DNA from 4 places in the Vreelandella sp. ssv genome. Region 3 is predicted to be linked to each of the others. Evidence: predicted binding sites of a transcription regulator. Region 3 holds the regulator's gene; each other region holds the start of a gene.
The links. The regulator FNR, encoded in region 3, switches genes on or off when oxygen is low (the NO sensors DNR and NnrR bind a similar motif). The targets are predictions, from matches to a motif close to TTGATNTANATCAA.
Positions count from the first base shown of each region.

Region 1: the regulator FNR is predicted to act here: its motif matches at 3,891-3,904, upstream of ccoM (cytochrome c oxidase subunit CcoM).
Region 2: the regulator FNR is predicted to act here: its motif matches at 2,937-2,950, upstream of AC5TBW_RS11475 (OmpW/AlkL family protein).
Region 4: the regulator FNR is predicted to act here: its motif matches at 4,990-5,003, upstream of AC5TBW_RS17515 (xanthine dehydrogenase family protein molybdopterin-binding subunit).

Region 1 is NZ_CM182545.1:1,730,797-1,738,439, reverse strand. It holds gene AC5TBW_RS07920 (bifunctional diguanylate cyclase/phosphodiesterase) at 1-456, shown strand, start outside; gene AC5TBW_RS07915 (DUF3034 family protein) at 595-1,380, shown strand; gene AC5TBW_RS07910 (group I truncated hemoglobin) at 1,391-1,852, shown strand; gene AC5TBW_RS07905 (GGDEF domain-containing protein) at 1,836-2,984, opposite strand; gene AC5TBW_RS07900 (hypothetical protein) at 2,981-3,490, opposite strand; gene ccoM (cytochrome c oxidase subunit CcoM) at 3,709-3,831, opposite strand; gene AC5TBW_RS07890 (FKBP-type peptidyl-prolyl cis-trans isomerase) at 3,972-4,490, opposite strand; gene AC5TBW_RS07885 (AmpG family muropeptide MFS transporter) at 4,617-5,978, shown strand; gene AC5TBW_RS07880 (SEC-C metal-binding domain-containing protein) at 5,998-7,643, opposite strand, start outside.
Region 2 is NZ_CM182545.1:2,496,302-2,503,944, forward strand. It holds gene putA (bifunctional proline dehydrogenase/L-glutamate gamma-semialdehyde dehydrogenase PutA) at 1-2,673, shown strand, start outside; gene AC5TBW_RS11475 (OmpW/AlkL family protein) at 3,072-3,698, shown strand; gene AC5TBW_RS11480 (YqcC family protein) at 3,781-4,116, opposite strand; gene AC5TBW_RS11485 (DUF3549 family protein) at 4,429-5,466, shown strand; gene AC5TBW_RS11490 (ATP-dependent zinc protease family protein) at 5,503-5,943, shown strand; gene rimK (30S ribosomal protein S6--L-glutamate ligase) at 5,986-6,894, shown strand; gene AC5TBW_RS11500 (hypothetical protein) at 6,982-7,428, shown strand; gene AC5TBW_RS11505 (SanA/YdcF family protein) at 7,425-7,643, opposite strand, start outside.
Region 3 is NZ_CM182545.1:3,275,537-3,283,179, forward strand. It holds gene AC5TBW_RS14890 (heavy metal translocating P-type ATPase) at 1-2,338, shown strand, start outside; gene ccoS (cbb3-type cytochrome oxidase assembly protein CcoS) at 2,335-2,580, shown strand; gene AC5TBW_RS14900 (sulfite exporter TauE/SafE family protein) at 2,577-3,272, shown strand; gene hemN (oxygen-independent coproporphyrinogen III oxidase) at 3,365-4,804, shown strand; gene fnr (fumarate/nitrate reduction transcriptional regulator Fnr) at 4,910-5,656, shown strand; gene ttcA (tRNA 2-thiocytidine(32) synthetase TtcA) at 5,658-6,569, opposite strand; gene AC5TBW_RS14920 (3'-5' exonuclease family protein) at 6,832-7,485, opposite strand; gene AC5TBW_RS14925 (DUF294 nucleotidyltransferase-like domain-containing protein) at 7,491-7,643, opposite strand, start outside.
Region 4 is NZ_CM182545.1:3,836,364-3,844,006, reverse strand. It holds gene AC5TBW_RS17525 (hypothetical protein) at 1-320, shown strand, start outside; gene AC5TBW_RS17520 (methyl-accepting chemotaxis protein) at 400-2,385, opposite strand; gene AC5TBW_RS17515 (xanthine dehydrogenase family protein molybdopterin-binding subunit) at 2,583-4,877, opposite strand; gene AC5TBW_RS17510 (MarR family winged helix-turn-helix transcriptional regulator) at 5,088-5,570, shown strand; gene AC5TBW_RS17505 (N-carbamoylsarcosine amidohydrolase) at 5,610-6,275, opposite strand; gene AC5TBW_RS17500 (maleate cis-trans isomerase family protein) at 6,326-7,078, opposite strand; gene AC5TBW_RS17495 (alpha/beta fold hydrolase) at 7,124-7,643, opposite strand, start outside.

The DNA of each region.
Region 1 (7,643 bases), 1.5 Mb from region 3:
CGTTACCAGCTCACACCAGAACAGCTGAGCCTGGAAGTCACTGAAAGTGCGGTGATGCAAGATGTTGATGCGGCCATGGCGACACTGTTGGAACTTAACCGCCTGGGGCTGCGAATCGCGATAGACGACTACGGCACCGGCTACTCCTCGCTGGCACAAATCAAACGCCTGCCGGTTGATGAACTCAAGATCGACAAGTCATTTGTACTGGCCATTGATTCCCAAAAAGATGATTTCACGATCGTCCGCTCAACCATAGAGATGGGGCACAGCTTAGGGCTTCGCTTGGTCGCTGAAGGTGTAGAAAATCACGCCAGCGCCGAGCTGTTAAGTAAGCTCGGATGTGACTATTTACAGGGGTACTGGATTGCCAAACCGATGCCCAGTGACGCGCTTATCGACTGGCTGGACAATTTCGCGCCGCTGGTACTTCCCCGCCCCGCTATATCGCCATGAGAGAACTAACTAGAGAACACCATGACGTTACGCCACCCCCATTCGCCGCATCAGCCCTTTCTACCCCGGCCCTTATGGAAGGGCTGGATTCACCATCTTATGGCCGTCTGTATTGCCACTTGTTTGGCGTTCGCAGCAATGCCAACCCTCGCCGGCAGCCGTATTTTAGGTACCGGCGGGGTCAGTGCGATAGAGGGCGCAGCAGGCGGCGGGTTGTCACCCTGGGCAATGCTATCCGGTACTGTCAGCGAGCAGGAGGTAGGCGTGACCGCTAGCGCTACTCGCGCCTGGGTAGACGACTATCGGCTGACAGTGACTGGCGCCAGCCTGAATATTGCGGATCGTGTTGAAGTCTCAGTGGCTCGACAAACGCTTGATTTAGAAACCCTGGGTGGCGAGCTAGGCCAGGATATTTACGGCGCCAAAGTACGAATACTCGGCGATGTGCTCTACCACCCCTGGGGCATTTGGAGTGCGGGAGTACAGTATAAGCGATTGGTGGATGGCACTATTCCCACCGCCCTGGGCGCCGATGATACGCGCGGTACCGATATGTATCTTAGCGTCAGCAAGCTACTGTTTAGTGCGTTTGCGGGTCGCAATGTGCTGCTTAACGCTACCCTGCGTAACACCGATGCCAACCAGGGTGGCCTGCTAGGCTTTGGCGGCGATCAAGGTAGCCGCTCCTGGGTTGGCGAGGGCAGTGTGGGCATTTTTATTACCCCGCAATGGGTTGTCGGAACCGAATATCGCCAGAAACCCAATAATTTAAGCGTAGCGAGAGAAGACGATTGGCAAAGCCTCTACAGCGCCTACTTCTTCAATAAGCACTTATCGCTAACGGGCGCATGGCTAGATTTAGGCGACATTGCCGGTCTAACCTCACAGCGCGGCGGCTATCTTTCCCTTCAGGCAGCTTTCTAAGCGGAGCGCTATGACCTTTCCTCACAAACTTGACCCCGCGCGACGCTGTTTAATTGCGCTCTCTTTTCTAGCCGTCGTCTTGACGCAGGCAGGCTGTGCTTATCACTCCACACCTACGACGCTCTACGAGCGGCTGGGCGGAGAAACCACTATTGATGCGGTTGTTGAAAATTTTCTGTACCGAATTGCAGATGACGACGATATGGTGGGCTTTTTCGCTAACACGAATATTGTTTTTTTTGCTGACTCACTGGCCAGCAAGCTTTGCGATGTTAGCGATGGTCCCTGCCACTATGGAGGTCCGCCGATGGATCGTGCTCATCAAAACATGGGGCTGACAGACGTACACTTTAATCGCCTAGTGGAGCATCTTGATGCCGCTATGCAGGAAGAAAGTATTGGTCTTGGCGCACGAAACGAACTGCTGGGTAGACTAGCCCCTATGTATGCAGAGGTTATGCGTCTTCAGTAACCTGCCAGCCATCACGCCCCGCCGCTTTGACCCGGTAGAGCGCTTTATCTGCGGCTTCGTACGCTTGGGCGAAGGCATGTTCACCAGCTACAAAACGGCTCCCGCCTACGCTCAGGGTCACGCCTTTTTTGTCAGGGTGGGCGGGGTGAGAAAAACCTGCTTCACGCAACCCTTGAATCAACTGGCGGCAGTAGTTTTTCAGCGTTTCGGTGTCAGGACAGTGAATTAACGCTGCGAACTCATCGCCTCCCAGGCGGTAGAGCTGTGCGTCATCATTGAGCGTTTGACCTATTAGTGTCGCCAGTTGGCGTAAAAGTGTATCGCCTTGTGGGTGCCCATAGGCATCGTTGTACTGCTTGAAAAAATCAATATCGACCAGAATGAGCCCCAGCAACTGATGCTGTTTCGCCAACACATCCTGGTGCAAGGCACTACGATTACCAATGCCGGTTAACGGGTCGCGCATAGCACGCTGCATCCACTCAAATGTTTCTTGCGTAGCATAATCGGTGCGGCGTAGTTGACGCTCATGCAGCCACCAAAACACTAGCCCCATGATAAAAATCAACAGGCTGGAATACGTTAGTACTTGATTATGCTGGCGGGTGCTTTCTGAAAAATCATTAATTGCCATCCCGCGGCGGTCTAGCTGGCTCATCTCAATATGTGTCAAGCACTGAATGGGCCCGAACAGCTCACCTACCGCCGCGACGCGATCAATTTCCCCCAGCTCCAACCACTCTACCAGGCGATTTATATCCCTCAGACTTGGCTCGGCGCACTCATATTGGCGTCGATAGACGTGAACATCGAATAGTCCATAAGCGAGTTCGATGTTAATAAGAGCAGCCTCAATGGCCGCCTGCTCAGACTGGTCGTTCAATAGCTCGGACTGGGCATTTTGCAGATAAATACGCGAACGGGTCGACAATTGCTGACCTGTCAAACTACCGGTCTGGCTGAAGTAAGCCTGTATTTCAGGGTAGACCCAGCGCGACTCATAGACAATCAACACCATCAGTCCTAAAAAACTCATCAAACTCAGTGACAGCCAGGTTAAATAGCGATATTGACGCTCAATAGTACGCGGCTGCATGGATGGCTGAACAGCAGGCTTGATTTTGGATGTCACCACTTCGCCTCTATGCTACGAATCATCCAGATCCAGTCGTTGAAGTCACGAAGGTTCTCAACATCGCGATCGCCCTGCTCATTATAATCACGCTCAACTAACCGAACGGGGCCTCGTGTACGAATAGTTAGCGGGTCGCCATCTTCTGTTGTAATTAAATACCAGCTGGGGTTATCCCACCCTTCCAGGGTAACTTCATAATCGTCCCAGGCGACAAAGTGCAGCGCTGGCGGTATCGCGCCAAACTGATCGATCAAAAAGCTACGGAACGCCACACCCTGCATTTCTACATCGCGCCCTTGGTAGGGGTCATAGAGAGTAAACGTGGTGTCTGAGATAGCGCGCAAATCACTTAAAGCGATCTTTTCCGTAACATCGCCGTTGATGATGTTGAGCGCCTGGGCAAAGGCCGCCGTAGGGAGAGTTATGCTTACTATTATCAACACGCGCGCTAACCGATCACGTGCGCGAACCCATGAGCTGCGATGTAAGGCTATTGCGTACATGGTTAAGCTTCCTGGTGAGTTCATTCCTTCAACGAACTTTACCAGAGCACGACCTGCATTGCTCTTCAACGCACACTAGATGCTTTCAACTTACTAAGTGTTTAGCAACTTTTCGCTATTTAACAGATAAAAAAGCCAGCCCAATATGGGCTGGCAAAAGGAAGTTTACTAAATTAGCAAACCCCCTCCCCTGACAAGGTTTACAAGAACGGGAAAAACTACTTTTTGCGCTCATCTTTACGCAGATGATCGCGAATCACGAAGCCGACCCAGCCCACCATAAAAGCGATAACTAACGCGACGGTGGCCAAGCCGAAAACAATTGTGTCATCCCAATACATGGTGAATCCTCCCGCCGTGATGTATGCGTTGATACTAGTCACTCAATGGCGGAAGAATGCTGATCCAGGTCAAGTTACGGGGGCCGGGGATAGCGGTTAGATAAGAAATTGATACCGATCAATTTTTGGGACTATGAAGGTTACAGAACCTTGCGGTCTTCCACTTTGCTATGCTCGGTTCCTGGTGGTAACGGGTGACCTTTGGCTAACTCTGCTCGGGTAGCTTCGCGCACGTCTAAAATAGTCACTTTATAATTCAGTGTGCGGCCTGCCAGCGGGTGGTTGGTATCCACAGTAACCCGATCGCCATTGATTTCCAGGACGGTGACAATTTGCGGCCCCGCTTCACCTTCGGTTTGAAAGCGGCTGCCAGGCGTCAATTCTGCGTTACCAAAAGAGCCGCGACTTACTTCTTGAATCAGCGCCTCGTTGCGCACACCGTAGGCATCCGCAGGCATGATTTGAACGCTCAGCTCGGCGCCAACGGTTTGGCCCACTAACGCACTCTCCAGCCCAGGTAAAATATTGTCGTGCCCATGCAAGTACTCCAACGGCTTATTGCGCGCCTGGGAGTCATCCAATACCTGCTTGCTGCCATCGTTGAGCACGTCGCTGAGGACATAGTGCAAGGTAACTACCTGATGCGCCGTAATCGACATGGAAAACTCCTCTCCGGTAAGCTGTCGGCTTTGTAATAGAACTTTGTAATAGAACTTTGTAATAGAACACTGCATCAGTTTATCACTTGGCCGTTGCCAGCGTCTTTCCACCAGGAGTAGCGTTTAATGTTAACCCCCCCCCCCCAGCGCAGTTGGCTTGCTGCACTGGCTATTTATTGCCGTGCGCCCGTTATTACCATGCTGTTTTTGGGGTTTTCTGCAGGCCTACCGTTTCTGCTGGTATTTTCCACGCTCTCCGCTTGGCTGCGCAGTGATGGTGTCGAAGTCGCAGCCATCGGCTTTTTTGCCTGGATTGGCATGCTCTACTCAATCAAGTTTTTCTGGGCGCCGGTGGTTGACCGATTAGCACTACCACTGTTGACCCGCGCGTTTGGTCAACGCCGCGGCTGGATGCTGTTAGCGCAGGGGACGATTGCCGCTGGGCTGGTAGGACTGGCCGGTTTAAGCCCTGTTGGCAACCTGGGGTGGGTCGCCCTATTTGCTCTGCTGGTCGCCTTTGGCTCAGCAACGCAAGATATTGCGATTGACGCCTACCGGATTGAATCCGCCGACGACAATGTTCAGGCTGCCATGGCTTCGACTTATATTATTGGCTATCGCGGCGGCTTACTGGCTGCTGGCGCTGGAGCGCTCTATATCGCCGCTTCCGCGTCGTGGAACGTTGCCTACCTCAGCATGGCGGCGCTAATGAGCATTGGCGCACTGACGGTATTGCTGCGCCCGGAACCCAAGCGGGCTTCGCTCTCCATTCAGCTTATTCATGAGCCCAAGGTTCGGGCATTTATTCGCGCCAGCCGCGGCAAACCGAAAATCATACGCCGCCTCGGGGCCTGGAGCATTGGCGCGTTGGTCTGCCCATTCACTGACTTCTTCAGCCGCTATGGTGTAAAAGCGCTGGGGATTTTGGTGTTTATCGCGGTGTTTAGAATTAGTGATTTGGCCATGGCCTCAATGGCCAATCCACTCTATATCGATCTGGGATTTTCGCTGGCAGAGATTGCTAACGTGACCAATATATTTGGTATTGCCATGAGTATTGCCGGCGGCATTTTAGGTGGGCTTTTCGTCGCGCGCTACGGTATCGGCCCTTTGCTGATCTTTGGCGCTGGGTTGGTGATGGTAACCAACTTGCTGTTTGCCTTACTGGCTATCGTGGGAAATCAGCTACCGATGCTGGTAGTCACGATTATTGGCGATAACCTCGCCAACGGTTTAGCCAGCGCGGTGTTTATCGCCTTCCTTTCCAGCCTCACATCACGCGCCTATACCGCAACGCAGTACGCGCTGTTCTCATCGCTAATGACACTACCAGGAAAGTTTTTGAGCGGATTCGGCGGGCTGGTTGTTACTTCTCAGGGCTACCCAAGCTTCTTTGTCATCGCAACATTATTAGGTCTACCCGCCATTGTCTTGGCGATTTGGATCAGCCGAGACAAGCAGTTAGTGCCGACCCCCAAGCCTGCTTAAAGAGGCTTGAAGGTTTAGGCTAACGGTGCATTTCGAGCCAAGCCAAGGCCCCTGGCGTAGTGCGCCACTGATCGCGCATCAAGGTGCGGTACTGCCACGCTTCCGCCCGTGAGCCGGGGTCAACCTGGCCATCGGGGTGAGGCATGGAAGGCCGCGGGCTCTCTGCGCAAAGTAGCTCTAACGCGTAGCGGTTATGGCCAAGCACATCACCAAGGGCGGCTTCTGCTGCCTCATGCTGCTCTAACCGATAGAGCGCCAGGGTTTTACCCATTAAAAGCCCCAGCACCAACGAGCCATCGTCGTCATTCTCTTCGGCTAACGCCAGCGCTTCTTCGTTGCGGTCATCGCGCAACAGTTGATCCAGCACCAGCTCGCGTAGCCCTAAACTATCTTCCTGATCGATCAACAGTAGCTCTTCGGCTAACTCCCGAGAGTGCTGACGCGCGCCGCGCTCCATACCCACTACCAGCGCCAAACCCGTGCGTAGAAGCATAGCGTTGTTGGCATCGTCCCAGCATAGGTTACCGTCGCCTTCGGCGCGGGCTTGCTCCAACCAGCGCGAAAGGCGCAGTGCTAGCGGCTGCAAGAGGCTTGGCGCCATCCACGGCAGGCTGCCAAAGCGGCTAGTCAGTGCCAGCGTTAAGTCTTGCACTACCTGCGGGGCGTCCAGCCACTCCGGGTGCGCGCACAGCGCCGACATCCACTCGATGGCGTTACCCCATGGGTCATCGCGAAAACCCAGCGCGACGTCTTCATCCACTAACACCTGAAACTGCTCATGCCAGCCGGCAAACAGCGTGGCTTCCCGGGCGCTAGTGTTATACAGCAGACGGCCACTGTCAGGGTCGGCGCTGACATCGATTTTAGGCGCGGTAGGCAGCGCGGCCAGTAGCGCTTGAAGCGCCACAAGCGGTGTGGCGAGATCTTCTTCTGCGCTAAGCAGTTGATCAGCCAGCGTCGCGCCGGGGTTATCGGCCAGCGCGGCTAGAAACTCCAATTGATCTTCATCCAGTTCGCCTTGGCGAACCAGGCGGCGATACCAGAAGTTGGCGCGCTCTTTGGCTTCCTGCTCGTGGCCTTCATGCAGCAGGAGCATGGCTTCAATGTAAGCCAAGGTCGGCGAGTCAGGCAGCGCCTGCTGGGCTTTAACGAATGCCCCGCGAGCGCTATCCAGATCATCGTTATCGAGGTGCATCAAGCACAGTCGTTCAAGGGCAACACCGCGTAAGAACAGCGGCCCGCGCTCCATCACTTCGTCGAGTAGATCGGCGCGCTTGCGGGTGAAGCCACGCTCTTGATAAATATCCAGGAGAATTTCAAACGCGGGTTCCGCCTGCTCCGGCAGCCGTGACCAGTCGCTACCGTCGAACAGCGATTCAAGAATTTGCATCGCGCGGCCTGTTTGGCCGCTTTCAGCGGCGATTAGCCCAGCTTCAAGCAGCGCTTGAGGAGGCGCTTGCTGGCTATCTAATGCAGCTTTCAGGGTGGCGCCTTTCCACTCACGGAGCGACAGCATCCACATCATCTGATCAGGGATATCGGTGGGAAATTCAATCTTGTAGCAGCACTGCTTGAACTTTCGCCCAGAGTCACACCAGCAAGGCTCATTACGCCCCGGTGTAGCGAGCGGTTCACAGGCAAAATCGAGCCGCTCCAGCGGCGTTT
Region 2 (7,643 bases), 780 kb from region 3:
ATCGAGACACTCTACGAACTGGCCGAGCGGTTTAACCGCAAAATCATGGTACGCCTGGTGAAAGGCGCCTACTGGGATACCGAGATCAAGCTTTCCCAGGAGATGGGCGTCAAGACCTTCCCGGTCTTCACCCGCAAGGTCAACACCGATGTCAGCTATATGGCCTGCGCTCAAATGCTGCTCGACCGCCGAGACCGCATCTATCCCCAGTTCGCCACCCACAACGCTCACACCTGCGCTGCAGTGGTAGAAATGGCGGGCGATGACAAGGACAGCTACGAGTTTCAGCGCTTGCACGGGATGGGCGAATCGCTGCATCACATCGTCAAGGAGTCGGAAGGCACCCACTGCCGTATCTACGCACCGGTCGGCGCGCACCGTGACCTGCTGGCCTATCTGGTCCGCCGACTGCTGGAGAACGGGGCAAACTCTTCGTTCGTTAACCAGGTAGTGGATAGTTCGATTCCGGCGAGCGAGGTCTCAAAGGACCCCATTGAAGGGTTTATGCAACTCGGCAACGAGGTCTCAAGCCCGTTGATCCGGCAGCCCGGCGAGCTGTTCGAGCCCGAGCGCAAGAACTCCAAGGGCTACCGCATCAACGAACCCGCCTCGATCCTTCCGCTGCTTAAGGCACGGGAAGCGTTTGCAGACGCCACCTGGACGGCTGGCCCCATGCTGGTAGGCAGCCCCGCACCCAAAGGCCCAGCGCGCGATGCCGTTTCCCCTGCCGACGGCTCTCGGGTGATCGGCAAGGTATACGAGGCCACCCCGGAAGAGGTTGCTACGGCTCTCGATGCCGCCGAGCAAGGCTTCAAAGAGTGGTCGGCGCGCCCGGCGGCCGAACGCGCCGCGGTACTGCGCCGCACCGCCGACCTCTACGAGGAACACATCGCCGAGCTGACAGTGATCACCACCCGCGAAGCGGGCAAGATGATGTTCGACGGTATCGCCGAAGTGCGCGAAGCAGTGGATTTCCTGCGCTACTACGCTAACGAAGGCGAGCGGCTGGAAGCGGAAGAGCCCGGTAGCGCCCGCGGCATCTTCGTCTGTATCAGCCCGTGGAACTTTCCTCTGGCCATCACCACCGGGCAGATCGCTGCCGCGTTGGTGGCTGGCAACGCTGTCATCGCCAAGCCTGCTGAACAGACACCCCTGATCGCCGCCCGCGCCGTCGAGCTCATGCGCGAAGCCGGCTTGCCGGAAGCGGCCCTGCAGTTGCTGCCTGGTGACGGCCCGACCGTAGGCGGCCCGCTGACCAGCGACCCGCGTATCGCCGGTGTCTGCTTCACCGGCTCGACACCGGTGGCACAGATCATCCACAAGGCGCTGGCTGAGAACGCAGGGCCCGATGCCATACTGATCGCCGAGACCGGTGGGCTCAACTCCATGATCGTGGACTCCACCGCGCTGACCGAGCAGGCCGTGCGCGATATTCTGATCTCCTCTTTCCAGTCGGCCGGTCAACGCTGTTCCGCTTTGCGCATGCTGTATGTCCAGGAAGAGGCGCGCGATCGGTTACTCAACATGCTTTACGGCGCCATGGACGCGCTCACCATTGGCGACCCCTGGAACACCGATACAGATGTCTCGCCAGTGATCGACGCCGATGCTCAAAAGGAAATCAGCGACTATGTGGCGACACAAGAAAAGAACGGCAAGGTCCTGAAGAAGTTGACCGCTCCGGACACTGGCACTTTCGTCACGCCAGCGGTTGTCGAAGTCAGCGGCATTGAGGATCTCGAGCGTGAAATTTTCGGCCCGGTGCTGCACGTGGCTACCTTCAAGGCGCGGGATATCGACAAGGTGGTCGACGATATCAATGGCAAGGGGTACGGACTCACCTTCGGTCTGCATACCCGCATTGACGACCGCGTACAGCAGATCGTCGAGCGCATCCATGTCGGCAACGTCTACGTCAACCGTAACCAGATCGGCGCTATCGTCGGCTCACAGCCATTCGGCGGCGAGGGCCTCTCAGGCACCGGGCCCAAGGCCGGTGGCCCGCTCTATGTGAATCGCTTCCGCCGCACCGCCGCCACCGAGCGCGTTACGGCGCCAGATGGAGAAGCCGTATCACTCAGCGATCTCCAATCGGCGATTGATGGGCGGGATGCACGTAACTGGGCGGTACGGCCCAATCGTATTGAGGTACTGCGCAAGGTGCTCTCCGGCAAAGGCGGCGTGATTCGCAAGGCGCTAGCCGAGACGGCAGCGCTGGATATGACATCTCAGACACTGCCGGGGCCAACAGGGGAAAGCAACCGCCTGGCGATGTATCCGAAGGGAACGGTTCTGTGCCTTGGGCCGACGCTGGATATTGCCATTGCTCAAGCCGCACAGGCCCTTGGCGCAGGCTGCGCAGCCGTTGTGGCCGTACCAGGTGCTGAACAGGCCGTGAAGCCGTTGACCGATGCTGGTGCGCCGGTAGTCGGTCTCGATGGAAGTGTTTCTGCCGACACGCTGAGTGAGGTCAAAGGGATTGCGGCGGTTGCCGCGGCGGGTGATAGTGACTGGACCCGTGAACTGCGGATTGCGCTGGCCAAGCGCGACGGCGCGATCATACCGCTAGAGACCCAAATCCTCTCGCCGGATCGCTACGTCGTGGAACGCCACTTGTGCATCGACACCACCGCGGCGGGTGGTAATGCCAGCTTGCTGGCCACCGCCGAATAGGTCGGCACTGAGTTCTGTGTGCTTAGCGTTTGGTGCTTAGGGCGAGCGGTTAATTGATACCGCTCGCCCTGCTCCCAGACCCAGCAAACGCGGCTCAATGCCTCAATGATCAATCGTAAGCCACTACTCGTTAGTGGCTTTTTTTGGCTTGTTTGGCAGTCGGGTTTTCCGGCTGTTTTTTTCGTAAGGTGATATCAGGCCTCGTTCTTTTTACTACTCGGTCGTCCTGCCCTGCATTGCTCAATAACGTTGTCTAACAACCCTTGCTCTGGGTCAATAATCCACTCTCTTGGCCTCGCTATACTGGCCACATCGTTAAGCGGCTATCAAAAGTCCGCGCTGTTTTACAGCAAGCAAGCCGTTTTGAAACTGTCTGTTTTAACATCAGGAGTGAACCCATGCGTAAAGCCGCCCTGCCTACCGTACTTGTAACTACTGTTGCCGCTGCGGCAATGATGGTCAGCAGCCAGGCATTCGCCTATGGCGCTGGCGATTTTTTCACCCGCGTTGGTGTGGCCAAGGTAGCCCCCGCCAGCGACAACGGCTCTTTGGCCGATGGCGCGCTGGCAGTGGATGTGCAAGATAAAACCGGCTTTGCGTTTACGCTGGGTTATCGCTTCCACGATAAAGTCGGGGTCGAGTTATTAGCCGCCCAGCCGTTTGAGCATGACATTCATTTGAACGGTGATAATATCGCCTCCACCAAGCACCTGCCCCCGACGCTAACGCTGCAGTACTACCCGCTAGGCGGTACCCAGTCGCGGGTCCAGCCCTATGTCGGCGCCGGTATTAACTACACCTACTTCTCCGATGAAGAGCTGACGATTGGAGATTTAGAGCTGGATGACTCCTGGGGCGCGGCGGGCCAGGTAGGTGTTGATCTACTGATTGATGACCACTGGGCGCTGAACGCTGCCGCTTGGTACATCGATATCGATACCGATGCGAGCGTTAACGGGGCATCTGCAGGTACCGTTGAGATCGACCCTCTCGTTGTCATGGCAGGCCTCAGTTACCGATTCTAAAGCGCCTGAAAAACCGCTACAGCCGATGTTATCCACAAAGCCTGCCTCACGGCGGGCTTTGTGCGTTTAATAGCATGCCGCTTTAAGTGCTTTCAGTGACGATCAGATCGATCTTCTCTACCGCCCGCACTACCAGCAACTGGTGGTGGGCAGGCGTTTTCTCCTGCTGTAAATAGGCTGCCACTGCGGGGGCAACCTCACACTTAGCTGGCATGGCAGCACGTGCATCAATCAAGGCGTTCAAGCGGGCAATAAATACAAAGCGTACCCATTGAGGTAGCGACATCGTATCAATGCAAAATGGCTGCTGGCTCGCAAATGCCTCTAAATCGGGGGTTGGCATGCGCCATAGATTGGCGGCCTTCATCGCGGCTTCGAGTTCAAGAAGCGCTGTCTGTAGCGGTTGATAAGTACTCATGGATACGTTTGTAAATACCTCGAAAAATGAAAAAGTTTATCGGCCTTCTATTATCCCTACACGTTGGACTGCTTGCCAATCGTGATCGCTTAAAGGTAGTTATCCATAGACCCACAGAAAACCTGCATGAGCCTGTGGATAAACTATGGAAAGGTGTCGCAGCGCTTGCTCTCATGGGCCTTTCACCCAGTTGTTTAATTTTTAACCGCACTGTCATGAAAGGTATGTCATTTGAACGATATTTAACGCGTGTGCGGCTGACAGTATCACCTCATCAAGGTAGAGTGCAGGCTTGCAACGCGGAAGGATGTCATGCAACCGATTCAAACCCTAGATGAGTTTTTTACCCGCAGCGGTGGCGAGGTTTCCCTTTACCATATGGGGCGCCATGTCGTCTCCTGCCCGCGGGATTCACTTGCTGCCTTTGAACGGGGCGAAATGGCCTGGCCAGAACCATGGCATGGCCAAGCGCGCTTGGCCATGGTGTTTCGGCTTGGCGATATGCCCGAACCGGCTATTTGGTTTTTAGCCTTACCACTTGATGAGCAAGGAATAATTGCCCCCGCCCAGCGCGATGCATTTTTAAATCGTTTGTTGGAAACACTCGGCCGCGCGGTTTCTAACGTGGGTCGTGAAGAAACAGCGGACGTGGATCACTTAATGAAGGATAATCCCCTCGCCTTCACACCTAGCGTCACCTTCCAAGCCATGCTCAATGCCCGCGCCACCCATGCGAGAGGGCTGCCTGCCAGCCAGCATTTTGAGCCAGTTGACGCTTATTTGAGCGGCCAGCAAGCGATTGATTGGCAGGCGCTGGGATTACAAGGGATTGCCGATTACGTCGTTAGGATGGAAACGCTTGACGCTGAATCGCTCGCGCAGCGGCTACCTGAACTGCCTACCGCCGTAATTCACTCCTTGTGCTACTGTTTAGAGCACCAGCCATTACCACAAGCGTTAGTGGACGCACTACAGCATCGCGGCGAAGCTGCCGCCCAAGCGGGCGACATTGAAACGCTGTGTGCCTGTCTGCGTGCAGTGGGCAATACGGATGCTTCAGTGGTGGGCAATTGGTACACGGCCTTACTCAATGATACAGCGGCCTGTGGACCGGATGTTCTGGCGGCAATAGCCGGGCGCGGCTGGGGCCATCTTGAAGACGCCCAGCGCCTGCCGCTTTTTCTGCAACGCTTAGCGGAAGATGAGCTTAGCGATTTTGCCACCGTGGTACGTGATATTGCGTTAATACCCAGGCTACGCTTACCGGTCATGATGGCACTGCGAGATGCGCCTGCTGGCTCCCCTATTCAACACCGCTTGTCCCTGATGATGTCACAGAGGAACGCTTGATTCGATGTTGTCACTTTTAATTGCAAGGAGTGAGCCGTGAAGGAATTACCCTATCAAGCCAAAGCGGTCATTGGCCGCCGCGAGATGGTGACGTTACCAGAACTAGGGCTTCACCTATGCTGTAAAGCAGACACTGGCGCGCGCACTTCTGCTCTGCATGCAGAAGAGATAGAGACACATGAAGATGAACATGGTCAACTTTGGGTCAGTTTTATTACCCACAGTGGTGGTCCTACAACGCCGGCCCACCGATACAGTTTGCACTTGCATGATCGGCGCCGTATCACGAGTTCCAACGGTCATAGCGAGTGGCGTTATGTTATCCGCACCCCTATGCAGATGGGCGATTTAAATTTTCCTGTTGAACTCACCCTTACTGACCGCAGCGACATGCGTCACCCGATGCTACTGGGACGCCGCGCAATGCGCCGCCTCATGGTTGCACCCGGTGCTGCATTTTTGCACGGTGAGCCTTAACCCCTTAATTAGTCGCCTTAACCTAGGCTCGGAGTCCCTTACATGCATATCGCTCTGCTGTCACGCAATCGCAATTTGTACTCTACCCGCCGCTTGGTTGAAGCCGCAGAGCAGCGTGGGCATACCGCACGCGTGGTGGACACGCTGCGCTGCTATATGAGCATTACCTCGCACAATCCTTCGATCCACTATAAAGGCCAAGAGATTGAGCACTTTGATGCGGTTATCCCACGCATTGGTGCATCAGTCACCTTTTATGGCTGCGCGCTGTTACGCCAGTTTGAGATGATGGGCACCTACGTTATCAACGATAACGTCTCAATTACCCGCTCCCGGGACAAACTGCGCTCGCTGCAGTTACTATCACGCAAAGGGCTAGGCCTGCCTATCACCGGCTTTGCCCACTCACCGGACGACATTCCCGATCTGATCACCATGGTTAAAGGTGCTCCGCTGGTTATTAAGCTGTTGGAAGGTACCCAGGGGATTGGCGTGGTATTGGCGGAAACTAACCAAGCGGCAGAGTCTGTGATTCAGGCGTTCATGGGTATGAAAGCCAATATCATGGTGCAGGAGTATATAAAAGAAGCTCGGGGCGCCGATATCCGCTGCTTTGTAATCGGCGATAAGGTAGTCGCCTCGATGAAGCGCCAGGCGGCGGATGGTGAGTTTCGCTCGAACCTACACCGCGGCGGCTCCGCCAGCGTGATTCGGATCACTCCTGAAGAGCGTTCAACGGCGATTCGTGCAGCCAAGGCCATGGGCCTGCGCGTTGCCGGTGTCGACTTGCTGCGCTCGAATCACGGCCCGGTGATTATGGAGGTTAACTCTTCGCCTGGTTTGCAGGGCATTGAGAACGCCACCGGCAAAGATATTGCGGGAATGATCATTGAGCACATTGAAAGAAATGCCACGCCAGCCCGTAAAGCGCCGCCCAAGCCTAAAGGCTAAGGCAAAATATTAAAATAATCCGATTTGGGGGTGGCAAATCGACGCTGTCCCCCCCACAATCTGCGTCACCGAAGGAGGTAGACGCTCATGTTTCTCGATAATCGCCAAGTGGCGATGGACAGCGTATTGGAAGCGCTGGCCGATAGCATTGATTATTTCCAAGACAATATAGAACGCCTGCGCCCCTCGCTACGCGATGCTTTAAAGCCGCACTACGCTGCACGGCTTAAGCAGATGCGGAAGTTGCAAGAGCTTGCACGTGCGCATTTAAAAATGCTGCCCCGGGATGCGGACGTTGAGCGCGATGATTTTTTATGGCTGTGGAGCCGCCTAAAAAGCTTTGTCGGCAACGATAGCCAAGTATTGATCAATGAGCTATTGGAGCAAGAGCGTGTATTAATGCAGGCGCTCTCCTCGCTGTATACCCACCCGTTACCCGACCCGATCGAACCGGTAGTCGAAGAGTGCATGCAGGGGTGCCGCAAACTAATCCGCGAGCTGTATGCGCTGCAAAAGCGCAAAACTCACCGCTAGGGATTGGTAAAACGATCGTTCAATGACGGCAGAATAAGGTCGATAGGGGCACGTCTCGGTATCTCAATAGGCTCTGGCGTACCAAGGAAATACGGCTCTCTGCCCCACACGTAGAGATCGCCCAGGGTGGCCACCCGCGCTGCCCACTCGCGAAGCTTTAAACGCCATCCCACCGTTACGTTAGGATCATCTGCCACACAGCCAGTGACATCGAT
Region 3 (7,643 bases):
AGCGGTGGCTCATGCCATTGTCGACGGCGGTTTAGAGAGCTACTACCGCTACCGGACCGAGCTCCCCGAACGGCCGGATGAACGCCAGGCCGCCAAAGCGGACACTTGGTCGGTATTTGACGACCCCGGCCTGCAGGCGCAGTTTGTTCACCCCGACGGCGATAACGGCAACGTAAAAGCGACCCTCGCTATCGAAGGTATTACCTGTGCCGCCTGTGCATGGCTGATCGAGCACCGCTTGAATGCTCTGCCCGGGATTGCCTCCAGCGCGGTAAACTTAACCCACCACCGCCTGCGCGTGAGTTGGAACCCACAGCAGTTAAAGCTCTCTCAACTGATGGCCGAACTGTCGGCAATTGGCTACGATGCCCAGCCCTACGAACCAGATCAGGCTCAAGCCCGCATGCAGCATGAGGAGCGCATGAACGTTCGCCGGCTGATCATTGCCGCCGTCGGGATGATGCAGGTGATGATGTTCTCGATCCCGATCTACGTCTCCGGCCCCGGTGAAATCAGCGACGATTTCTATGCCCTGTTCCACTGGCTCTCCTTTGCGCTGGCAACGCCGGTGGTATTTTTTTCGGCCCAGCCATTTTTCCGCAACGCCCTGCGCGACCTGCGCACCGGAGTATTGGGCATGGATGTACCGGTCTCGTTAGCGATTGGCGGCGCTTACCTGGCCAGCAGCTATGCGGTGCTGTTTGACGTGGGCGAGGTCTATTTTGACTCGGTTGCCATGTTCACCTTCTTCTTGCTGTTTGGTCGCTATGTAGAAGGCCGCGCCAGGCGCCGCAGCGGGCATAGCGGCAATGCGCTAAGCGGCGTGCTGCCGATATCGGCCACGCGGCTGGAAAGCGACGGCAGCGAACGCATTCTGCCCGCCAGCGAACTCACGCCCGGTGATCGCGTATTGATCAAGCCCGGACACGGCGTGCCTGCCGACGGAGTGATTGAAGAGGGCGAATCGAGTCTGGATGAGTCGATGCTGACCGGCGAATATCTCCCGGTCACCCGCCGGGTGGGAGACCTGATTACCGGCGGCAGCCAAAACATGGAAAACCCGCTGGTGATCAGGGTCACCCACGCAGGGCGCGATGCTCGCGTAGCGGGCATTGTCGATCTCACCGACCGCGCCTTTGCCAGCCGCCCGCGGTTGGCTCAGATGGCGGCGCGTATGGCCCACCTGTTTGTTCTGCGCCTGCTGCTGGTAACGGTTGGCGTCACTATCGTCTGGTGGTTTATCGACCCCTCGCGGATGCTCTGGGTACTGCTTTCAGTACTGGTAGTGACCTGCCCTTGTGCGCTGGCGCTGGCCACCCCCGCGGCCTTGACCGCAGGCCATGGACAACTGCGCAAGCGCGGCGTTTTGATCACCCGCGCAGATGCCATGGAAACCCTCTCCAACGTTACCCGGGTGATTTTTGACAAAACCGGCACGCTCACCCGCGGCGAGATGCACCTCACCCAGACCAAACCGTTTGGAGAATTAACCGCCGAGCGTGCCCAGGCGATTGCCGCGGCGCTCGAAGCCCACTCAGAGCACCCTATCGCCCGTGCCTTTCGTCCGTTTCGGGATGCAACGCTTCAGGCAAAAGATATTCATAGCCATACCGGTCAAGGGCTAGAGGGCACGCTAAATGGCGCGCGCTGGAAGTTGGGCAAACCAGAATTTGCCGCTGGAGAAGCCATTTCGGCGCCTGCCAGAGGCCAGTGGTTGCTGCTTAGCGAAAACGGCGAACCCAGTGCCTGGTTTGGTCTGCATGACGGCGTCCGCGATGATGCCGCCGCCACGATCAATGCCCTCCAGGCCCTCGGGCTAAACGTGGAGCTGCTCTCCGGCGATACTGAGGATGCCGTGGAAAGCCTGGCCAACCAGCTCAACATTACTACCTGGCACGCAGGCATCAGCCCAGAGGGTAAGCTGGCCCGAATGAAAGAGCTTCAAGCCGCCGGCGAAACCGTGGTGATGATTGGTGACGGCATCAATGACGTGCCGGTGTTAGCCGGTGCCGATGTGGCGATTGCCATGAATGGCGCGACGGATCTGGCCCGCACCCGCGCCGACGCAGTGCTGCTCAGCCCACGTCTTATGCGGATTTTCGAGGCCATTGAGATTTCCCGCGCCACCCGGCGTATCATGCGCCAGAACATGATCTGGTCAGTATGCTACAACTTTTCGGCGCTGCCGCTGGCGGCAATGGGGCTGGTGCCTCCCTGGCTTGCAGCCATTGGCATGTCGCTCAGCTCACTGGTGGTGGTCGGTAATGCCCTGCGGCTTTCACGCTGGCGTGCCAAGCCTGCCGCCGCACTTAGCGCTTCAACACCGGTAACCGCATGACGATTCTGTATCTGCTTATTCCGCTTTCACTGATTCTGCTCGGCCTCGCCGTCTGGGCATTCTTCTGGGCGGTCAAAAACGATCAGTTCGACGACCTGGAAGGCCCGGCGCACCGCATTTTGTTCGATGAGGACGAGAACGACCTCACCCCAGAACAGCGTCGCCAACGACAGCAAGCCAAGCAAAAACCCGCCGCTTCGGCAGATAAAAACGCACCCGACGACCAAGAGCCGCGACCATGAATCCAACCGGCCTCGACCTGCCACCGCTACTGGCGGCGTTCGTGTTTGGCCTGATGGGGGGCGCCCACTGTATTGGCATGTGTGGCGGCATCATGAGTGCACTCACCTTTGCCGTCCCGCCCAGCATGCGCCACCCGGCGCGTATGAGCGGCCTACTGCTCAGCTATAACGCAGGCCGTATCACTAGCTATATGAGCGCAGGCGCGCTGGTGGCCCTGCTGGGCACGCTGTTTTCACTCTCTGCCACGGCACGAATGCTGCTGCAGGTATTTGCGGCGCTGATGCTGATACTGATGGCGCTGTATATCGCCAACTGGTGGAAGGGGCTGCTCAAGGTTGAAGCCGTCGGACGCCGTCTCTGGCGGTTTATTGAGCCGGTGGGACGGCGTTTAATGCCGGTCGTTCATTTACCCCAGGCCTTCGCGCTGGGGTCAATATGGGGCTGGCTCCCCTGCGGGCTGGTCTATTCCATGTTGGCCTGGAGTCTGGCGATTGCCGACCCGCTGCAGGGGGCACTGCTGATGGGGGCGTTTGGACTTGGCACGCTGCCCGCGCTATTGGCCACTGGGCTTGCGGCGCGCCAATTGAGCCACCTGATTCGTCATCCGGCGACACGCAGCGTGGCCGCGCTGTCCATTATTGCCTTTGCCCTGTGGCAGCTTTGGTCACTCACGGCACATAACCTTCACTAACATGACATGGCTCAACGTTTATTGCGTCTCTGCGCGTTAGGCTGGTGCTGATCTTCTTTGCTACACAGCCCTTTACGCCGGAGCCTCTCTTCATGCCCGTTCATGCCCTTGCGGCTTCTTCTACGAAGACTTCCACCATGACCAGGCCAGCCAACGATCAGGCAGTGTGGGATAAAACTTTACTGCGCCGCTATGACACCAGCGGCCCACGCTATACTTCCTACCCCACGGCGCTGTCGTTTGATGACCGATTTACCCCCGGAGATCTGACTCAGGCGCTTGAGCAAAGTAATGCTGGCAAACGCCCGCTATCGCTCTATGTGCATATTCCCTTCTGCCGTAAAATTTGCTTTTACTGCGCGTGTAATAAAATCGCCACCAAAAACACCGCTCTGGCTGAGCCTTACTTATCCCGGCTCGACCGTGAGATGGTGCTGATTGCACGGCATCTGGATACTTCACGTCCGGTGGAGCAATTGCACTGGGGCGGCGGCACACCAACCTTTCTGAGTTTGAATCAGATGGGCGACCTGATTGATCGACTGGATGCGCGCTTTGGTCTTTCATCGTCTTCTCAGCGCGATTACGCGATTGAAATAGACCCTCGCGAAGCGGATGTGTTTACCCTGCGACACCTGCAGTCGCTTGGCTTCAACCGCATCAGTTTAGGGGTGCAGGACTTGGCCCCACTGGTGCAGAAAGCCATTAACCGCATTCAGCCGCGAGTCCTCACCGAAACATTGATGGATGAAGCCCATCGGCTGGGGTTTCGCTCTCTCAATCTCGATTTAATCTACGGCCTGCCGTTTCAAACCGAAAAGAGCTTTGCGAATACCCTTCGTCAGGTCATTGAGATGAACCCCGCACGGCTTTCGGTCTTCAACTATGCCCATATGCCTGAGCGCTTTACCCCCCAGCGACGTATTAACGTCGATGACTTGCCGGGCAGCGACGAGAAACTGGCGATTCTGCACACCACGATTGAGATGCTTACGGCGGCAGGTTACGTGCATATCGGGATGGATCACTTTGCTCGTCCCAATGACAGCTTAGCCATTGCTCAGCGCGAAGGCTCGCTGCAGCGCAACTTTCAAGGCTATTCCAGCCATGCCCAGTGTGATCTGGTAGGGCTGGGCGTTTCCGCCATTTCACGGGTAGGCAGTGTCTATGCGCAGAATCCTGGTGACCTGGCCCGTTATGAAGCGGCACTGGACCAAGGCCAACTGGCGACGGTGCGCGGGCTGCGCCTGAGTGATGATGACCTGATCCGCCGAGACGTGATTGAACGACTGATGTGCGATATGCACATCGACCTGTCCGCCGTTGGTCAGCGCTGGAACATCGATGCTCCCCGCTACTTTGCACCGGCGCTGGAGAGCTTACAAAGCGCCGAGCGCGACGGTCTGCTGACCCGGAGCGGCGATCAGCTTAGCGTAACCCCTATGGGTCGCTTGCTGATTCGCCATTTAGCCATGGCGTTTGATGCCCATTTTGCTGGGCAAACGGGGCAGCACTACTCAAAGATTGTGTAATCGGGCTGTCGCTAACCACATGAAGCTTCCATAATAATGGATGCAGCTGTTAGTACGGCACGGATAACGTAAAATTTCTCTTGAACGCTACTCAAGGAGCTATGCATGTTGGATCCCATGAACCGACGACGCTCGCTACTCCATGAAGCTCGTTGCCAGACCTGCAGCCTGAGCTCGCTGTGCCTGCCGCTTGCCCTTGAGCTAGATGATATCGGGCAGTTCGATGCCATTATTCGCCGCCGGGCACCGCTGAAAAAGGGCGAGCCACTGTTTCGCCAGGGCGACGCCTTCACCAGCGTGTATGCGGTTCGCTCAGGCAGCTTGAAGCAGGTGACGGCGGAGGGGAATGGCAGCGAGCAACTGACCAACTTCTACCTGCCCAGTGAGCTGGTGGGGCTGGACGGAATTGATGAAGAGCACTACCCCGGCAGCGTTATCGCCCTGGAAACGACCACTATCTGTGAGATTCCTTTTGACCGCCTGGATTTACTCTCCGAGGAGCTGCCCGAACTGCGCGGCCAGCTGTATCGCAGCATGAGCAAGGAGCTACGCGATGACCGCCGCATGATGCGTCTGCTGTCACGTAAAACCGCTGATCAGCGGCTAGCGAGCTTCTTGATCACCCTCTCGGATCGTTTTCGTCGCCGGGGCTACTCGCCTTACAGCTTTCGCCTATCAATGCCCAGAGCCGATATCGGCAACTACCTGGGCTTAGCGGTGGAAACCGTCAGCCGTATTTTAAGCCGCTTTCAACAGCAGAGCGTGGTGGCGGTTTCTGGGCGAGAGGTCAATATTCTCGATATGCAGCGCTTGATTACTCTCGCCGAGGAGGAAGAACAAACGGTTAGCTGAATTAGCTAACGTTAAATGCCTGGATACGCCCGGCCAGCAGCTCCGCCTGTTTGGCCTCTAAGCCTTCAAAATCGAATAGGCTGCGGTCTGCCAACTGGGAAGGCGCAATATTAGTCACCGCTTTAAACATGCTTTCTAGACGGCCGGGGAATTTCTTATCCCATTCGGCGAGCATCTCTTTGACCACTTGGCGCTGCATATTGGGCTGGGAGCCGCAGAGATTGCAGGGAATAATCGGAAACTCCATTAACCGAGAAAATTCAGCAATATCCGCTTCTTTGCAGTAAGCCAACGGTCGAATAACAATATTTTTGCCATCATTGGAGAGCAGTTTGGGCGGCATCGCTTTCAAGTTGCCCCCAAAGAACATGTTGAGAAACAGGGTTTCAAGGATATCTTCGCGGTGGTGGCCCAATGCAATTTTGTTGGCACCGATCTCTTCGGCAAAACCATACAGCGAACCGCGGCGCAGGCGTGAACAGAGTGCGCAAGTCGTTTTGCCTTCTGGCGTTTTTTCCTTCACCACCGAATAGGTATCACGCTCGACGATGTGATACTCCACGCCCTGTTTATCCAAATAAGCTGGCAGCACGTGTTCAGGAAAACCGGGCTGCTTTTGATCTAGATTGACCGCCACTATCGAAAAATTAACCGGTGCGTTGCGCTGTAAATTGCGCAAAATCTCCAGCATCGTGTAGCTGTCTTTGCCGCCGGAGAGGCACACCATCACACGGTCGCCTTCATTGATCATTTGGTAATCAATAATGGCATTGCCCACATCTCGGCGCAGGCGCTTTTGCAGTTTGTTAAATTCACGCTTCTGCTTAACATCAGCCAGCTCAGGCTGGTCGCGCTCAACGTCAGCTTGGGAGGCTCCAAGGTGAGCAGGGTCAAAATGATCAAGAGATTGCATGGTATAAGCACTGCCGAGGGTGGAAGGCATTCAAGAAAAAAGTGGCTGCTATTCTAACAACACTCATCGCCCAGACCCAACTACTCAGAGAGAACCACCCAAGATATCGCAATGTAAAATGACTGCCCTGACGATTAAACCGTACTCGGTGAGAGGGTAGGTTGAAGCGAGGGTCTTTTTCCAGGGATGGAAAAAGTAGCGCCCAGGGATGGGGTCACAGTGCCCTCGCGGAAACCTTCCCTCTGCACCACGATAGCTGCCACTAAGCTGCCTCTGCCATCACCCGCTGCAGACGCATATACAGCAGCGCGCTTGCCGTCGCTTCGCCTAACATACTTTGCATGCCCATCGAGGGCACCTGCCAGCACGCCAGCGCCTGGGTAAAGCTACTGGGTGCATCGACCTCAGGGTGCAAACGCCGCAGCTGGCGCTGGTGCAGCTTTGCCAAATCGACCTGGGCATTGGGCAGCGCGAAATCCAGCCGCTCGCTCAGCAATGTATTTAACGCCCCAATCCGCTTGTCCAACTGCCAGCCGACAATGGGGCGATTGCCGATAAACTCTACCAACGCATTTAAATTGTCGCTGCTCGGGCAAGAGACCTCCCCCGCCTGACATAGCAAGTGATGGCGACGCAGCGACGCATTCTCAGCCTGCCCCGGTATGCCAAGCGTCAGCACAAAGGCGCGACTGGTGCGCACCTGCTGCTGGCTGAGCACCACCGCTGCCAGACTGATCACCGGGGAAGATGCCGTGGGCGTTGCCGTGCAAGCAAGCGCGACTAGTTCATCGCCCATATAGGGGTTAAATAGCCAGGCATAGTGAGAGTCAGCACAGCGACGCCGGTCGCTTTCGCGTCTCAGCAAAGTACGCAAGGAACCGCTAAAGAGAGCCACGTGTCGATCTAATAGCCGCATTCCTGTCACGAATACTCCAAATGATATCGATGGAAAAGCCGCTGCTTGAAGTCTTTCACAATGTGCAGCGCTTCACGCAATAGGTCACGTTCGAGAGAAGAGAGGTTTTGCACCACCACGCGATTGGCACGGTTCGCCTCTGGCGACGTGCTGGTTGC
Region 4 (7,643 bases), 560 kb from region 3:
TTGAATATGACCCTTACCACCATCGACTTTATCTGATGACCAGCTTTGAAACGGAGGTTGATAACGTCGCACGCATTGGCGGTTACCTATGGGTGATGGAGCTGGAACACCTCACCACTGGCGAGCCACCTGCCTTGGTACGCGGGATGGACGGCACCCCGTTTGAATTCGAGCACAAAGCAGAAGGGCTGGCGGTGTTGGATCATGAGCGTGTCTTTGTGGTGTACGACAATGATCGTGAAATGGGGGTGGGCAGTATTGACGAGCGCGATGAGCGCCACGCCAGTGAAGCGCTTTATACGCTGCTGCACATGGAGTAATACACGCACGATATCAGGCTAGCATAAAGAAAAAGGCACCCAAAAAATGGGTGCCTTTGGCGTTAATAATGAGAGGAGGTTAAAACTCTTCCCACTCCGCTACTTCATGCTTTTGCTGGGCGGCCTGTGGGCGGCGGCTAGATGCTTGGGGTAAAGAAGTATTTGCGCGAGCTTGATGTGCTGCCGTATAGGGGAGTGCTGAGTTCTCGGTGGCGCCATCACTGAGCACAAACTCGCTCATTAACTGATCCAGGCTGCGGGCGTTGTCGCGCATGGAAGCGGCAAGGTTTGCACTTTGACTGACCATGGCGGCATTCTGCTGGGTCATCATATCCATCTCTGCCACGGCGGTATTGACTTGCTGAATGCCGGTCGTTTGCTCTCGAGCGCCGGCCGCAATCTCGGCAATCACATCCGACACCTGAGTAACGCTATGACGAATCTCCTGCATACGCATAGCCGCTGCCTTGACGATGTCGCCGCCTTCTCTTGAGTGGCTAACGGACATATCGATCAGCGCACGAATATCGTGAGCAGCCGAAGCCGAGCGACTGGCGAGAGTGCGCACTTCGCTAGCGACGACAGCGAATCCGCGGCCTTGCTCGCCAGCACGTGCTGCTTCCACCGAGGCATTCAATGCCAATATATTGGTCTGGAACGCAATCGAGTCAATCAAGCCAATGATATCGCTGATCTTGTTGGCCGAATCACTGATGGCCGCCATCTTGGCTTCCATCTGGTTCATTGACTCAGTGCCACGTTCAGAGGCATTGGCAGCCTCTAGTGCTAGGCTATTGGCCTGTTCGGAGGCCTGGGATGTATGCGCCACGGTGGAGTGAATCTGCTCCATGGAAGCGGATGTTTCCTGCAGGTTGGCTGCCGCTTGCTCGGTGCGCGACGAAAGTTCCTGGGTACCATCCGCCATATCGCTGGCATCTGATAATACCGTGCGAGCGTTCTGGCGTACTTCCTGAAGGGTTAACTGCATGCGTTCCACAAACGCATTGAAGCCATGGGCAAGGTCGCCAATTTCATCGTTTGTTTTGGCTTCTAATCTGCGCGTCAGGTCGCCTTTACCTTGGGCAATGTCTGCCATAGCGGTTGCCGTATGCTTGATTGGCGCGAGAGCGCGACGTGCCGCATAGGCAACCACCACCAATAGCAATATCAGCAGCAGTCCGCCTGCCAGCAGTAGCGACTGCAGCAGGCTGTTGGTCACGGTCGTAAAGGCGGTGATGGGGACAGTGACACCCACCACCCAGGAGGTGCCTTCCACCGGACTCCACATGAGAACCGTCTGTTTGCCGCTGGGCATGGTGATTTCACCTGAGCCAGCCGTGCCATTGAGTATTTGTTGGCTCAACGCATCCAGACCTTGGTAGCCCTGCTGGTCGGCATCGGTGTAATTGAGCGACATCCGATACTCTTCATTCGGGTGGGCAATGACTTGCCCCTGGCTGTCGATGAGCCAGCCATAGCTTCCTTCGCCAACATTGATATCGGAGGTAATATCAGAAACGGCAGCCATGGAGACCGTCATGCCTAGCAATCCTGCCCTATTACCGCGTTCATCAAACACGGTGTCGGCGACAATAGCCGTTGGTAAACCACTAATCATGGAGATAACAGGATCACTGAGAAGACTGTCTTGGCTGCCCTCTGTCACGAGGGCCTGGAAGTAGGGACGTTCGGCTATATCCAGGTTGACGCCTGAGTGGGTCAACGTTGCCCCGGAAGCATCAGAGAAGAAAAGTGACTCAATGGTGCCCCCAGGAGGATAGCGTTTTTCGAGCCACTCGCGATGAGAAGCAATGGGCACGTCTTCTACCAAACGCTCATCCTTAGCAAGTACGGCTATCCAATTACGGTATCCTGTAATCCAGCGGCTAATTTCATCGGCTCGCGCTTCTACTTGCCGAGTCCCTGCATTATCGATTAACGATGGAATAGCATTATTGAGCTGTTGATTGACGACAATACCTAAAACGACAGCCACCACTAGAAGTGGAATGGCGACAGCAGCCAGCAGTTTCTGCGTCAGTGAGAGACGAGAAATTTTTTTCATTTGTTGCCTCGACGTATAGGTCAGTAGTAGGTCGCTGTTAGTCAATCAGTGCCGTACTCTGACTATGTTATGGTTCCCTGGAAGTTCCTTGCTACCGCTAATTATTAACGGCTTCTAATCTTTAAACTTAAGTCTAAATAATTATTTTTACTGCTCCTTTCGTTAGAATTCAGTCACCTGAAGATCAACGTAGTGTATTAGTTGACGGCCTCCAGTGGATATTTGAGAGACGCTGCCAAGGTTTTACGAACGGTATCAGGGGTAAATGGCGGCTGGGTAAGCCTTACGCCTATTGCATCAAAAAGCGCATTAGCAATCGCGGGAGCGCCAGGCAGCGAGGCGGATTCTCCAACGCCGAGTGGTGGCAGTTCAGGTCGATCAAGCAGCATGACATCGATGGGAGGAAGCTCCGAAAAGCGTAGGATTGGGTAGCCGCCCCACTCTCTACTGGTCGGTAGGCCATCCTCGAAGGTTACCCGCTCCTTTAACGTGCGGCTGAGCATCTGGATCACATTGCCATGTACTTGGTGACGAACGCCGGCAGGGTTCACCATCAAGCCCGCATCCTGTCCTACATATAAATTCTCGACGACAATCCGCCCACTCTTCACATTGACTTTAAGCTCAATCACCCAGGCGGCGAGCGCGGCGCCAAAGCCAGGAAATTTACTATGCACGTACTGGGCGTAAGCGAAGCCTCGGCCATAGCGCCACTCGCCATCGCTTCTTGGGTTGGAATTGGCGATGCCGGATTTCCAATTCGCGCGTTCGACTAACGCTTCGACAAGTTTGCAGGCGCGGTTGTCGGTTAAATAGCGCAACCGATAGGCGACCGGATCCTCGCCCGCCAAATAGGCAAGCTCATCAATATAGCTTTCGTGGGCGAAGGTGCTGGGCAATGCCGATACACCACGTAGCCAGGATGCTCGTACCAGGGTCGGGACGTCGTCGCACACTATTTGGCGGTGAGGATAGCGGTAAGGCGGCACCGAGGTTCGATCACCCATTTCAAAAGGGATATCAATCGGTGAGGCAGCGCCGGTCAGCAGCAGTGCCAGCGTAGGGGCACTGTTAGAAGGATAGCGTGTGTTAAAGCGATAACCTGCCGGGCTGCCATCTGCGTTTAACCCACCCTGGATGGCCATATACTGGGCAGCGCCTTTAGGCTCCCAGGTGTGCTCCTGCTCACGGGTTAATTGCACGCGAACAGGTCGACCCACCGCCTGAGAGAGCAGCACGGCATCGGCGCCAACGTCGTCAGCGCAGTTGCGGCCATAGCAGCCTGAGGTTTCCATCCGGGTAATGGTGATAACGCCTTCATCCAAACCGGTAAGCCGCGCGAGGTCGGCGCGCAGGCTGTGTGGGTTTTGGGTGCCGGACCAAACGTGAAGGGCATCTTCTCTGGCATCGGCGACGGAGCACGAAGGGCCGATGGAGCCATGCAGTTGGAACGGCCACACATAGTGACGATTGAGCGGATGTTCTGCGGCAGCAAGGGCGCTGTCGAGATCACCCTCTTCAAGGAGGATGCGCTGCTTGCCGGGTAAGTCGAGCAGCGCTTGCTCTATATTGTCTAACTGAGGCAGGCCTTCGATTGGGCGCCAATGAACCTTTAGCTGCTTGGCTGCCTCGGCGGCCTGCTCTTCACGCTCGGCCACCACGCCAACAAAGTCACCGACCACCACGACGCTTATCACACCTGGCAAATGCGCCACAGAGCTTTCATCTACCGCGATTAAACTGTTGCCAATAAAGTCGCCACTATCATGACCTACATAAGGCGGGCGAATCACTCGCCCATGCAGCATGTCGGGCAGGCGTAGGTCGTGGATAAAGGTTAAGTGCCCGGTGGCCTTGGCAGGTATATCCACACGTGCGGTCGATTGGCCGACTAGGGTGTAATGACTGACCGGTTTAAGCAGCACCTCATCGGCAAGCTTTAACGCATGGCGAGCACTCTGCAGTAACTTTCCGTAACTAACGGGCGGGCGGGGCTTATCAATGTCACTGGTCTGAAGGGTGTCGTTGAGATAAATAGCCCCGTCTTGGCAGTGAAGTAGAGAGCGTTCAGCGTCAAAGTGTTTGGCTGCCAGCGTTAATAAGTACTCTCGCGCTTGGGCTGCGGCCCGGCGCAGCGGCTCAGCGGTGATCTGAATCGATGCACTGGCAATGGTGGGGCCTTGGTTAGGGGCTTCAAGAGAGTTGCCCAGCACCATGGTGACGCTGTCGAACGCGACGCTAAGTTCCTCTGCGACAATTTGAGCGAGTGCTGTGCGAATGCCGGTGCCTAGGTCTACGTGGCCGTTGAAAGCCACGATATGGCTATCGCTGAGTACGGCAATGAATATCTCGGGCTCATGGGGGGTGAAGTTTGAGTGTGTACCTGGCTGTCCGGGGGCGGGCTTGGGTGGCGTAACCGGGTCGCGGTAGATCACCAGAACATCAGACCCATACAGCAGCGACTCTCTCGTATAGTCTGATCTATCAGCCATGTCTGCCTCCCACGCTAGCGCTTAAGATAATCAGTGCGGATGAATTTTAGGTGATGAAAAAAACGATAACTAAGGTAAAATTGTGGCGTGTACGCCATAAAAGCATGATGAATTGATCCAGCGCAAGCAGTATTTCTTGCGTTGATGCATCCTTTTATTCACCAGTGCCATACTCGATAGACGACGTCGCCAATAGATTAAGGAGATGGAATGACAACGGATAGTGCGTTCAAACACTCGTCTTCCGGCGAGCACCCTACGCCTTCAGAGCAGGGGTATGATTTTTCTGAGCAAGTAGGGCATCTACTGCGTAAAGCCTACCAGCGGCATACGGCTATTTTTCAGCGTTACAGCAGCGATAAACAGCTCACGGCCATTCAATTTGTCACGCTGTGCACGGTGATGGAGCGTGGCCCTAGCTCGTTAACCGATATCGTCAACGCCACGGCGATTGATCCAGCCACTATCCGCGGCGTCATTAAACGTCTTAAAGCGCGGGGGTGGATCTCGCTCACCACTGACCCCAACGATCAACGCAAAGTCATGGTCGTGATCACCGAGCCTGGGGAGACATTGGTAGAGGAGATGGTGCCCAGTGCCAAGCAAATTAGCGATCAGACCATGAGAAATCTCAATCCGGCAGAGCGGATTGCCTTAATGCATCTGCTGGAAAAAATGAACGCGGACGGGTGACCCAAAAAGACGTTCCCTTCGCCCGCATTTTGGCCATTCCTAACGCTGCGTTAAGTAACCCAGCGTTTCATCCAGTCCAACCACATCCCCATACTTGCTATCGATATCAAACAGGTTAGCTTCATGGGGTGCGGGGTGGCGGTCGCCCACGCAATCACGTACCACCATCACCCGAAAGCCGTGCTGTACTCCATCAACGGCGGTGGCGCGAATGCAGCCGCTAGTGGAACAGCCGGTGATGATCAGCGTATCGATCCCCATGGCGACCAGCGTTGAGGCAAGCGAAGTACCAAAGAAAGCACTGGCATACTGCTTTGTCATTACCAGCTCATCTTCACGGGGTGCCACCTCGGGGCAGAACTCCGCATAAGGGTTACCTGCCACCATCGCCCGCATTACCGGTGCCTTCTTGACCCAAATGCCGCCATCGATTTGATCCGGGGCGTGATAAAGAATGTTCGTGTGAATAACGGGCGTGCCTGTCCGCCGCGCGGTGTTTAAAAGCGACGGCATATTGGCGACGGCATCCACCACGCCCTGGGCAAATAGCGGTGAACCTGGGGTGGTGTAGCCTTGCATAAAATCAACCACTAGCAGCGCAGGCGATTTGCCAAAGCCGATGCGTCCATCCCATACGCCTCGGTAGTTGTCCATGGCAGTGTTATCGCTAACGTTATCACTGTTATCACTATTGTGTGGCGACATGGCCGTCTCCTTAATCAGTACTTAATATCGTTGATAAGCACCTGATTGAGTTAGTAAGCCCCTGATAAGAGCGCGCCTGCACCTGGGACGATGGGCTCCAGGTCGAGTGCCTTGAGCATGGCGTAGGTGGTTGCGATCGCAGCGGTCACCACCGGCTTGCCGGTCAGGGCTTCAACCTTGGCGACGGCGGGTAGCGACGGCATCTGTACACAGGCTGACAGGACGATAGCGTCCACATTACTTAAGTCGAGACTGGCGACAATCTCGGGAAGATTGGCCGGATCGTGACGGGCGACATCCAGGTTATTGGGGATTTCGAGCGCGCGGTAGTCGAGTACTTCAATACCTTCCTGGCGGATGTAGTCCACCACCATTTCGGTCAGCGGCTTCATGTAAGGCGCCACCACCACCACACGCTTGGCTTTCATCACGCCTAGCGCATCGACCAGCGCACCGGCGCTGGTGACCACCGGTGTGTCGCAGCCGTTCTCTTCAGTACGGCTGCGCAAACGCTTTTGCGACTCCCGGTGGTAGCCGGGTCCCATCGCCATAATGGCGACTAGGCAGGCATACCCCATCACATCTACGGCGGCATCGGAGAGCTCCAGGGCGCAGCGATCCGACTCCGCATCCATCGCGGCCAGCTCGTCCTTGCTGACCGTTTTCATACGCATGCGGCTGGAGTGAAAGGTAAAGCGTTCCGGGCGAATCAACTGCCGTGCAGCCAGCATGGCCGGTATCTCGGTCTCCATGGTGATATTGGAGCTGGGGACGATCTGGCCGATGCGGTATGTTTTGGTCATGGAATTGTTAGACATAGTGCTGTGACTCATGATCATTGGCCTTTGTTAGAGTTGTCTGCCCAGGAAGTCTTCAAAGGCGACAAAAAAGCCGTCGAAGTCATCCCAGGGAATCATGTGACCCGCCTGTTCGGCGGTAGACATACGAATCGTCGGTAGTAGAGAGCGTATTTCGGCGCGATCTTCATCTTGGATAACCCCCCCTTTGCCAGCACACATCAGCAGCGTGGGCACGTTGATAGCAGGGAAATCCTGATGGATATCGACGCTGTGGAACTCTTCAAACGCCTGAACGATGGCGGGCTCAAAGCACGTGTGTAACCACTCGGCGCGTAACCGCAGCTGCTCGTCGCTCCAGGTGGGGCAGTAGTGGCGCATGGTTTCGATATCGGCGCCTCGCGTGCAGTCACGGATGGAGTCCACGTACCAGGGCAGCTTGCTGGGGTACTCTCGGCGTCCTGGTCCCGAAACCGGCGGGTCGATCAGTACCAGTTTGTCGATACCCTTGGCGCCGCGACTCATAGCGCGTAGCGCAAAGCGCGCACCCATGGAGTGGCCTGCCAGAATG